One region of the Paenibacillus sp. FSL H3-0457 genome, then DNA from elsewhere that is predicted to be linked to it. Evidence: riboswitches for the same ligand, from Rfam matches in the RefSeq annotation. Region 1 holds a riboswitch; each other region holds the start of a gene.

Region 1 (3,845 bases):
GGATCTGGTGAAACGCATTGTTAAGGAAGGGCATATGGTTGGTAATCACAGCTACAATCATCCTGAATTCAGTAAGCTGTCGATGAATGCCTTTCGCAAACAAATTTTACATACCGGGGATATTATTCAACGTTTGGCGGGTTATACGCCCAAGATGATTCGGCCACCTTATGGAGACATTAATGAAGAACAGCTGAGATGGGCTGCCAAACAACACTATAGCATTGTGAACTGGAACGTAGACTCCCTGGACTGGAAAGGCCTTTCAAAGGAACAGGTGAAAGATAACATCCTGTCTGCCGTGAAACCTGGCTCCATCGTTCTGCAACATGCTGGAGGCGGTGTAGGGTCAAACCTGAACGGCACGATTAAGGCTTTGCCTGAAATTATTGAGGAACTACGTAATCGGGGATATGAACTGGTCACCTTGGACGAAATGCTGGGATTGCCAAAGGCCAAAGATTAGGATGACCGTGATAACAAATAATGAGAATATTAAAAGGGTGCTGTTCAATCGCGAATTAGCGACTGGCAGACACCCTGTTTGAATTCATTTTAAATGTTATTTTCTCTCTACTTCAGAATGTACAGCTCGATATCCTGAAATCCAAATGTGCTTACGGACTGTTTGCTACCCGGGATGAAGATATCAATCCGGTGACCCTTGATTGCACCGCCCACATCACGTGCTGTGGCTACAAAAGCTTGTTTTGGCAATCCTGGATGGCTGTGACCAGTTACCAGTACTTTGGTTCCGAGTGGAATTACACTTGGATCAACTGCAATTGTGCCCAGTTCAAGGTCATTTCCGAAATAATCGACTGCACCCCATCCTCCATTTTCAGACGGATCTGCAGAGTATGCCGTTGCTTTTACGTTCACAGCTTTGCTGTAATCGAATGTCTTACCCCAGGCTTGAACCACTTTGTTATCTGCGTTAACGTCCAAACTTGCTGTGGTAACCGTTTTGGCTGGGGTCTTGCTCTCCGTTGCCGCAGCGGCTGCAACATTGTTTGCCTTACCGGGAATCGTAATTTTCAAACCACCATAAATGTTGTAAGCCGAAATGTCGTTGTTTGCTTTAACCAACGTGTTGAGTGCTACTCCATATTGTTTTGATAAGGTGTAGAAGGTATCCCCTTCTTTGGCCACATGAACTGAATCGGCGTGAGCCGGAACGGCTTGAATGAGCATTGCTGTTGTCATTAATGCTACTGCTGTTTTGGCTATACGTTTCTTGTTAATCATGGTCTTCCTCCCTCATTATGCCTGCGAAGTTAGTTGTCGGATTCGGATGAGGAGCCACCCTATAGGTTCTTCGTTACATTTGAAACGTTATGTACCCCTAATTCACCCCAAGCAGTGTGCTGTAGATCTTCCCCCTGCACAATCTGCATCGTTACATCCCCCGCACTCCCTGTCCGGAAGTTTCGGCAGAGTTCAATATATCACAATTTTGTAACCTGAACTTGTAGTAATTCTTACCAAATGGTTTTTAGCATGTAAGCATTTGTAAGAATACTGGTTAATTCAGAAAATTTTGTTGACCCGATTCCTTTATATTTGGTAACAGAATAGTTACTTTTCCGAATGCTTACGCGATTATTATCCATAAAAAATAGCGTTACCGACTCGAAGTCAGTAACGCTATTTAATCACATCGTTTAGAGTACTTTGGCAAGAAAATCACGTGTACGTGAATTTTTTGGAGCTCCAAACACCTCATCAGGTGTTCCCTCTTCCACAATAACCCCGCCATCCATGAACAGGATTCGGTCTCCCACTTCACGTGCAAAACCCATCTCATGGGTTACGATGACCATTGTCATCCCGCCTTCTGCAAGACGTTTCATGACATCCAACACTTCACCGACCATTTCGGGGTCCAGTGCCGACGTAGGCTCGTCAAACAGCATCACATGCGGCTGCATGGCCAATGCTCTAGCAATGGCGATCCGCTGCTTCTGTCCACCAGACAGCTGATTCGGGAATGTATCTTTTTTATCGTACAAGCCCACGGTGTTAAGCAGATCAGCGGCGATTTTCTCCGCTTCCTGAGTGGATTGTTTCTTCACTTTAATTGGAGCAATCGTAATGTTTTGCTCTACCGTTTTGTGTGGGAACAGGTTGAAGTGCTGGAACACCATGCCCATTTTCTCACGAGTTGCGTTAATGTTATGCTTGGGGTCCGTGATTGACACGCCTTCAAAATCAATCTCTCCTGAGGTAGGCTGTTCCAGCAGATTCAGACAACGCAAGAAAGTACTTTTACCTGAACCGGAAGGACCGATGACCACGACAACCTCACCTTTGCCAATCGTCACGTTAATGCCCTTAAGCACATCGTTATTTCCATAAGATTTGTGTAATTGTCTAACGTCTATCACTTGCACTCAACTTCCTTTCCAGTCGTCCCAGCAGCTTGGACAAAATGAACGTCATTACAAAGTAGATGGCTGCTGCAATCAAAAATGGACTCAAGCCTTGGTACGTAATGTTCTTGACTACACTTGCCTGATACATAATATCCACCATACCGATAACTGAGATAATGGAGGATTCTTTGATGATAGTTATGAATTCATTACCGATCGCTGGTAATACAGCTTTGAAGGCTTGTGGCAATATGATATAACGCATCGCGGCGCCTCTTCCCATACCTAATGAACGCGCTGCCTCCAACTGACCACGATCCACACCTTGGATACCTGCACGGAAAATCTCCGCCAGATAGGCACCACTATTGATTGAAAGTGTAATGATACCTGCCTGAAGTGCAGTGAAGTTAATGCCAAAGCTCAGGGAAAAACCATAGTAAATAATCATCAACTGTACCAACATCGGTGTGCCACGGATCACTTCAACGTAAGCCGTACCGATCCAGCGCAAGATTGCAGCGTCATGCAAACGGAACAAACAGATGATCAATCCAATAATTACCCCGAAGATAACCCCAAGTGCAGACAACAGAAGTGTGTATCCTACACCTGTAGCATAGAAACTTTTGTACTCCCAGAATACTTGGAAAATATTTTGTGATTTGTTCGCTTTATCCGCCATCAAGAGGCTGGCGTCCGTCACCATCTGATTGATTTTATCTTCACTTTTCAGTCGCTCCAGTGTTCCATTTACTGCAGCTAGCAGCTCGGTATTACCTTTACGAATCCCGATTGCCGCTTCTGCTTGCTCTTCGTCTGGAACAGCAGCAGCAAGCCCAATGATATCGTCCAGATAACCTGCAGCAACGGTATCTTCAACGATTGCCGCGTCAATGCGTTTTGTTTGCAGTTGAAGCACGATATCCGAGATTTTATCCAGCGCAGTAAGCTTCGCTCCTGGAATACTCTGTCCGATCGTTTCCTGAATGGAGCCTTTCTGCACGCCAATCTTCGCATTTTCAAGTTCTGCCATGTTTGGATATTTGTCTTTATCCACATTGCGAACCATAATCACTTGTTTTGATTTATAATAAGTGTCGGAAAAATCGATACTTTTCTTCCGTTCATCCGTCGGCGTCATACCTGAAACCACCAGATCAACACGCCCGCTCTGCAATGAAGGCAGAAGACCGTCGAAGCCCATATCCTCAATCACAAGCTCAGCGCCAAGATCTTTGGCAATCTCTTTGGCGATCTCAATATCGAAGCCAACGATTTCATCTTTGCCATTAATCACTTTATGGAATTCATATGGTGCAAAATCGGCACTTGTACCGAGCACCAGCTTTTTACTGCTTGAATTATCTGTAGTTCCACTTGCAAGTGCCACAGGAACGGCAGTCGTCAGCAGAATAACAAAGGTCAACAGCATCATGGTGTAACGACTTATTAATTTCAACCTTTTTC
Region 2 (3,845 bases), 3.1 Mb from region 1:
CTAACCGCGAGGCCCTTCATAAACCATACAGTGAAAGGGCTTCAAGCCGCTTGGGGTCTGTCGTTCGTATGTATCCTGGGTGACAAATCCACTCTTCAGATAGACTTGAATGGCACGAGCATTCCAAGTGAGTACTTCCAGATCAATCTCATTCGTGGGATTTCGGCGAATAGCTTCCTGTACAATGGCAGAGACAAAAGCTGTCCCTTGACCCTGACCACACAGCTTTGGATGCATGCCAAGGCCAATCCGGGTTACCCCTTGAAGTGGGAAGTATTGAGCAAACCCACATATACGATCGTTCTGATCCAGGACGATCGCATATTGCTCCTGCCGCAGCTGTGCATCTCCGAATTCCACTTCCAGAGCTTTCATCTGCTCCCAGGGGAGCCAGCTGTAGATATTGTAAGGCGGATCATACTGCCAACTGCAGATAAGCTCCGCATGTTCTTCTCGCATGGGTACAACGTGAAACGTCACAGGGGTTTCCTTCATACACCTGCATGCTCCTTTCCTTGAAACAGAACTCTTTGTCCACTCTACAAAAGTGATGTTCATTTAGCAAGTCTTCCTTCCCAAGAAAAAAAATGAAACAAAAGTTCCGGTAATTTCGTTTATATTATAACGGGATGGGTAAAAACATCATAAGGGCACGGACGAACGAACGCAAAATGAACCTGTTGATGTCGCAGGATATGCCCCGAGTATAACTTGCAACATGAATAAGGATTGAAGCACAAAAAAACCGCCGGATACATTCCTGCGGAGAATGTACCGGGCGGTTCTGTTATGCTTCTTGCTTCGTTCCAGTATGGTTAATGGTTACAGCATCATGTTGCTCAGCTTGTCCCTAGTCAAGGGCCAGTGATTCATATGCGTCCGTGCTCATAATCCGTTTTGCGCCAACATAACGATTGGCCCAATAGTTTTCACTCAATGCACTGATCGTAACACCTTTGGAAGAAGAGGAGTGTGCGAACTTTCCATCCCCTACAAAGATTCCTACATGAGATACGCCTTTACCTGTTGTATTAAAGAACACCAGATCGCCAGCTCTCATTTCCATGCGGGATACGGAATCGCCCATGTCGAATTGGGAACTGGATTGGCGTGCCAAATCAATACCCAACTTGTCGAATACATACCGTGTAAATCCGGAGCAGTCAAAGCCGTTGAGCGTTGTTCCCCCACTTTTGTATGTAGTTCCCATTGCTGAATCAATTACTGTGTCCATCTTTGAATCTGCGAATGCGCTACCTGCACCAAGCGATAAAGCGAATGTGATGCTAAGTACAGCTGCGGTTAATTTCTTCTTGAACAAGAGATATTCCCCTTCCAATGCCTGCGAGGTTAGCTTAAGGATTCGGTTGAAGGTCCCCTATGATCCCTCTGTAGCAAGATCAATTCACCCATAACTGGTTCCCCCGCTTCCCAGGTGCCAGGAATTTGGCTATGCTAGTTATGCACCTGCGAAATCAAGAAATGACGATTTAATTTTAAGTAGTTACAAATATGAATGTAAAGATTACAAAGTTGTTACTAAAAACTCACTGCGATTATTGTAACAGAGGAGTACGGCTTTGGCAACGTTTAGCAACAAATTTAGCAAAAAAAACCTCGACCTTTGACGGGGAAAGGTTGAGGTTTGCCTATTTATAAGTACATATTAGGCCATGAGTTTAACATGTGATGGTAACAATTTTTAAACTATCTGCTCTCACCTTTGGATATTTTGGACTGCCATAATCGGAAATGGCTGCATATTTTCCACAGACTCAATAGACATCTGGCAAGTGGATACGTCTGTTGTAGTATAAGTCCGGTCAGTCCCGTTAATAACCATGAGGCTGTAGTGAATGCCCCAAAGACGAGCAGGTGTACTCCGCCCAGCAGTAATGCAATGCCGATTACAGCGATGAGATGACGCAGTGCAATCCAGAGGGCTTTGAGGGTACCGTGAGCCCCGCCTTCTCCTTCTGGTGCCGAAACACCGAACTGCATGTAGAGTATGACATGGTGGATGATCCAACCATATACAACCCAGGCAGCAACATAAGGTATACCAGGCAACAGTAATTGAAGGGAATGAAATCCGTCCATGAGAATCGAGTAGAGCTTCGGTATGAGCCAGTAGGCGGGCAGAAGTATCAATAATGTACGTATGGTGTGGAGCAGCAGCATCGGTTTCCACAGATTTTTGATTCCGCGGACAAACGGAATGCGCTCTTCTGTAGAATTAAAGTGCTGAAGTGAGTAGAGCAGTCCTGCCTGAATGAGGGGGCTGATCAACATGCGAACCAGCAGCATGCCCCCGAGAATCCATAGATAACGATGAACCTCCGGATGGGTAGACAGGTTAAGTTGACTTTCCATTTTGAACAAAAGAGTACTCAGCTCACCGGCATCAGCATCTGGATAGCGAAGGAGTAGTGGGATGACCGCCGATTGTACCATTCGATAGAAGAAATATCCCCAAATGAGTTGATAGAGAAATAAGAGTGCGGCAATGAACATATGCTGACGGACGAGAAACCAGCCTTCACGTATTTTCGCTTTCACCGTTTCCACCTCACCATGACAGACCTCCGAATATGGCTTCTATTAGTTTGGTTACACTCATGCTCCAGCGGGACTTCGCCCGCTCATCCAGTCCGGATTTCAGGAAATTGTTCATATGGCGGTTCTCCAGCACGATCGAGTACAGGGGATCGGTCATGGCCCAGGATACGGGGGATGTGTGAGTTAATTTATACGTGATGCGATCTTCTTTGCCATTCCATTGCTTGGTGAGGATATGTCCGTCTTCAAAAGCAATGCGAACAGGAACGGCGCTGTAATCACTGCCTTTTTTTGCAATTGTCACGGATGACTCGTACAATGTTTGACCGTCTTTCTGTACGGGCGTAACACGAATCTTCTCTACAGCAAAGTCAGCCATCCCGTTACCATAGACATATTGGTCAAAATAATCAGACCAGGAAGTGCGGGTCACTTGTTCCACAATTTTCTGAAAATCAGCCGAAGTGGGATGTTTGAAACGGTACTTCTTCACATAGGTAGAGAGAATACGTTCCATCTTTTTGGTACCGACTTGATGTTCGATACCAAGCAATACAAGCTTGCCACGTGTATAGACATTGGCTGCATACTCATTCTGTGAATCAAACTTCCAGGATTCTTGTGTTAAGGATGAAGGAGACGTAATCAGTCCCGATTGTACCGGCAGATTCGGAATCAATCCGTATTCCTGCTCCATTAGTTTGTCTTCTGCATAAGAGGTGAACCCCTCATCCAGCCAGGCTTCCTCGAATTCGTTGCTGGCAACCATGCCGTAGAAGTACTGGTGTCCGATCTCGTGGACTACGGTACGTTCCAGGTCATAACCTGGCGTAGTGTCATCGGCTCCAAAGGCCGTAACTAGCGTAGGGTATTCCATACCTCCAGCGCCGTTCCCCGCTTTGGGTGGAACTACGATGGATAAGGTAGCGTAAGGATATGGGCCAAACCATTTGCTATAATTGGCTAGAGCGGCCTTCGCGGCGTAGAAGTAACGTTCTTTCAGATCCTGATGAGCAGGGTCCAGATATAACTTGATTCGTACACCAGGCACATTGGGTGCAGAGAAGGGTTCCTCGGCGTAGACAAAATCCGGTGAAGCTGCCCATGCGAAGTCATGCACATCATCGGCGTAAAATTGATAGACCTTTTCTCCATTCTTCACCACGGCTTGCTGCGTCGGAAATCCAGTAGCAGCTACTTTGTATGTTTCAGGCACCCGAATACGCACACTATATATACCGAAGTCAGCGTAAAACTCTGAATTGCCATGGTACTGGTGCAGATTC
Region 3 (3,845 bases), 1.6 Mb from region 1:
AGGAGCCATGAAGATGATTAGTGATACAGAATTGGACGCCCTGCGTCTGTCAGGTGAGAAAGTTAGAGTCGTACGGGACGAGCTGGAATCGAACGACGTGAAAGGGATTGTGGTTGCCTGGGATGGCGAGCAGGTACTTATCCGTCGTCAGAATCGACGTGTCGTTAAGCTGGACCGAGGTTACAGCTATCAGCTGTTCAGCGAGCCGCGCCAGAGTCCACTTAGTGAGTAACAGCTGATAATTATGGCAGGGCCATGAGCTTTAAATGTTTGGAATTACCATGATTTCTTGGCATAATTGGCTCACTCGGGAGAGAAGATAGGTACAGTGAGGAAGATCTGTAACTATAGCCGAGAGGGTGTGCTACAAGCCATGACATTGATGAATGATAAAGTTCATGCCTACAAGGATCAGATTGGAGCATTAAGCGATGTGCTGCCAGGTGTGGTGAAGTCGTATCATGAGTTTACCGGAGAATGTTTCCAACCTGGTGTGATTGATGCGAAGACAAAACAGCTAATTGCGCTTGGCATTGGATTATTCGCCAACAATGAGGTATGTACCTTCTACCATGTAGAAGAAGCCCGTGCTAAGGGCGCAACAGATCAGGAGATTATGGAGACCGTAGCCGTGGCTGGAGCTGTTGGTGGAGGACATGCCCTGTCTCAGGGTGCGATGCGAGTGCAGAAGGCGCTACATTAGTAAGCAATGCAACATACATTTTTAAGTGCAAAAAAGGCATCCGGTTAATAACCGATGCCTTTTTGTATGTGAATCACATTTTACCTAACATTTTATCATACATAAACTGTCCAGTTACCCGACGTGCTGTTACATAACGATCATTGAAGTATGGATTCGATAACTTCGTGATGCTTACACCTTTACTGCTGGAGGCATGAGCGAATTGTCCGCCGCCGATATATACACCTGTATGTGAAATGCCTTTGCCTGTTGTATTAAAGAACACCAGATCACCTGTCCGAACATTGCTCTTGGATACGGGAGTACCTGCTTTGGCTTGCTGCTGCGAAGTACGTGGTAATTCAATGCTGTATTTGTTGAAAAGATATCTCATAAAACCAGAACAGTCGAAGCCGGCTACAGTTGTGCCACCCCATTTGTAAGGAATACCTGTCATGTTGTTCACTACGGAGTTGATACTGCTTGCCTCTGTGCTTGTTGCCCCGGATGTAAATAATACAGCTGCTCCAAAAATGGAGATAATCAGTTTTTTCAAAATCAATGTTCTCCCTTCGATGCCTACGGAGTTAGCTAAGGGTTCGGTAGAAGGTTCCCTATATTTCCTATGTATAAGAATAATTCACCCAAATTGGTTCCCCCGTTTTCAAACATGAAACTCGGCAATGAATAATTAAGTTTTTGTAACTATTTGAAACTATATTGCATAAATGCGTAATTGTCAAACCCATTTAAAACCCTTCGTAATACCTCAATGTTAGCGGAATTAAGGTTTTTATATGAAAGAAGGGATCAAGTTTGGGTATCATTCATGACAAAAACGTCATTATTGGTTCGTTTAAGACGAATTTGGATAAATAAATAGGTTTGTCATGAGTTAAAAGAACTATCCCGTTATGTAGAATTAGAGAGATTATATTCATTAAGTTGCATATATTGACAAAAATCGATTTTTTGCATATTATCTGATTATCCAATCCACATATTGGATGAAAATTGATTTTATTATGCGATAAATACAAATAAAGGAGGTTTGGGGCGTATATCATACGTAAAGTAGAAGTGGAAGATTTATAAAAACGAACATAGGAGAGTGTTACATTTGAAAGCGAAGAAAATAATTACTTTTGTCCTGGCATGTACGATGGTGTTCTCAGTAGTTGGAATGGCAGTTCTCCCTGTAGGGACGGTATCTGCTGCAGATGCGTCGGGTACTACAGCGAGTATTTCTGATATTTTGAAGAACCAGCTGCCGGATGGAGGTTGGAGAAAAGATTATAAACAGACAAGTGGAGAGTGGGCAAAGTCCACGATAGACAACAAGGCTACATACTCAGAAATTAGAAGATTGGCGAAGGAATTTAAAAAGACGAATGATCCGCGTTACTCCACAGCTGCAATCAAAGGAATTAACTTTTTGATCAACATGCAGTATTCAAACGGCGGGTGGCCACAAGTTTACCAAAGCTCCGGATACCACAAGCACATCACTTACAATGATGATGCCATGATTAATGTAATGATCATGCTGGATGAAGTAGCAGCACGCAAAGGTGATTTCTCATTTATCGACAGCACACTTGCTAACCGCAGTAAAAATTCAGTTGCCAAAGGTGTGGAGGCGATTCTGAATACACAGGTCGTTTCAGGTGGTAAGCTGACAGCATGGGGACAACAACATGATTCCAGCTCTCTTAAACCAGCGAGTGCAAGAATCTACGAAGTGCCATCGCTGACAGCTGGAGAGAGTGTAACGATTGTTAAATTTCTGAAAACCAGACCTGCTAACGCTAAAATTACCGCATCCATTAAAGGAGCGGAGGTTTGGTTTAACAAAGTGAAAATTACGGGTTACAAGTATGAAAGAGCTAATGGAGATAGTAAAATTATCGCTGATTCCAAAGCTGCACCAATTTGGGCACGCTTCTATGAGATCGGAACGGATAAACCAATCTTTATTGGTCGTGACGGGGTAGTTAAATACAAATTAAGTGATATTGATAAAGAAAGAAGAGGCGGTTATGCATGGTATGGCAACTGGCCTTCCAAGCTGTAATTTGTAGTATGCTTCCGTATTAATGAACCAAACTATTAGCAGCAGTTAAAGGTAAAGCCCGAATCGACATGGACGTCTGATTCGGGCTTTATTGTTATTATTTTCAGTGTTGACATGATAGATTACGCATGATATATTATTTCTTGTCGCCGATATTGATGACGGAGATATAATATGCGGTCGTGGCGGAATTGGCAGACGCGCACGGTTCAGGTCCGTGTGGGCTAACCCCCGTGGAGGTTCGAGTCCTCTCGACCGCATCTAAAAAAAGACTCCTTAAGCTAACGCTTAAGGAGTCTTTTTTTGCATTTTTTGATATAACACTAACTTTAGTGATGAGTATTCAACAGGTTAGTGCTTAGCTGCACGTACAGCAAATGTCTTCCATCAGCCATACGGAACGTTTATTGTGCTGCGGTAACATTAACGCTGTCAATATTCGGTCCTTCCGATCCGGTGGTAACCACTTTCAATGTATTGGTCCCCGTGTTCATGGGGACCTGTATTGTTTTTTCAACCCAAGTGGACCAGCTTCCCGTAGCCGGAAAGGGCTCGTTGCTAATGACTTTGGTTCCGTTCACAAAAATGTCGAGGTTCCGTGTGCCGCTTTCCAGCGCATAACGAAACTTTACGTTTTTGGTACCTGTTGTCGTGTTATTAATGCCGTTCCATTGAATGGCCGAACCAGACATCGCATTGAAGTTAACATACCCGGACCCAGTGTAACCGGTGTAGATTGTTTCAATGGCAGCTTCCGTAAGTGACGTTCCGGTCTCGGCTTCATACGTCGTGCCACTGCCTGTATTCCCGCCGCTATTTCCGCCAGTAACGTTGGCAACAAACGTTGTTACGCTCTGAGGCGGGAGCTGTGCCGTGAAGGCTCCATTGGATACGTTAAGCGAGGTTCCGCTTGCCAGATTTCGACTGCTGTCCGTGATCCATGAGGATACTGTGGAGGCATTACCATTCTGCAGAACGAATTTTTGGCTTGTGGCTGAAGTTCCACGGTTAATTGCCACGACGACGACTTTGTTATCACCTTTATAGGCTGAGACAAATGTGTTTGTATCCGGATTTTTCGTTGCA

Evidence for each region. A riboswitch is a leader RNA that binds a small molecule or an ion and turns the genes downstream of it on or off. The one in region 1 is predicted to bind cyclic di-AMP.
Region 2: another riboswitch for cyclic di-AMP. It lies ahead of MHH25_RS00530 (C40 family peptidase); the one in region 1 lies ahead of MHH25_RS17550 (3D domain-containing protein).
Region 3: another riboswitch for cyclic di-AMP. It lies ahead of MHH25_RS10645 (C40 family peptidase); the one in region 1 lies ahead of MHH25_RS17550 (3D domain-containing protein).

The regions. Positions count from the first base shown of each region.
Region 1 covers NZ_CP150283.1:3,968,146-3,971,990, forward strand. Annotated here, with positions in the region: gene MHH25_RS17545 (polysaccharide deacetylase family protein) at 1-466, shown strand, start outside; gene MHH25_RS17550 (3D domain-containing protein) at 574-1,248, opposite strand; cyclic di-AMP (ydaO/yuaA leader) riboswitch at 1,251-1,446, opposite strand; gene MHH25_RS17555 (amino acid ABC transporter ATP-binding protein) at 1,665-2,387, opposite strand; gene MHH25_RS17560 (ABC transporter substrate-binding protein/permease) at 2,374-3,837, opposite strand.
Region 2 covers NZ_CP150283.1:108,727-112,571, forward strand. Annotated here, with positions in the region: gene MHH25_RS00525 (GNAT family protein) at 1-495, opposite strand; gene MHH25_RS00530 (C40 family peptidase) at 851-1,285, opposite strand; cyclic di-AMP (ydaO/yuaA leader) riboswitch at 1,325-1,462, opposite strand; gene MHH25_RS00535 (hypothetical protein) at 1,708-2,559, opposite strand; gene MHH25_RS00540 (M1 family metallopeptidase) at 2,570-3,845, opposite strand, start outside.
Region 3 covers NZ_CP150283.1:2,351,203-2,355,047, forward strand. Annotated here, with positions in the region: gene MHH25_RS10635 (hypothetical protein) at 14-232, shown strand; gene MHH25_RS10640 (carboxymuconolactone decarboxylase family protein) at 374-703, shown strand; gene MHH25_RS10645 (C40 family peptidase) at 777-1,241, opposite strand; cyclic di-AMP (ydaO/yuaA leader) riboswitch at 1,247-1,378, opposite strand; gene pelA (pectate lyase) at 1,797-2,759, shown strand; tRNA gene MHH25_RS10655 (tRNA-Leu) at 2,936-3,019, shown strand; gene MHH25_RS10660 (carbohydrate-binding protein) at 3,164-3,845, opposite strand, start outside.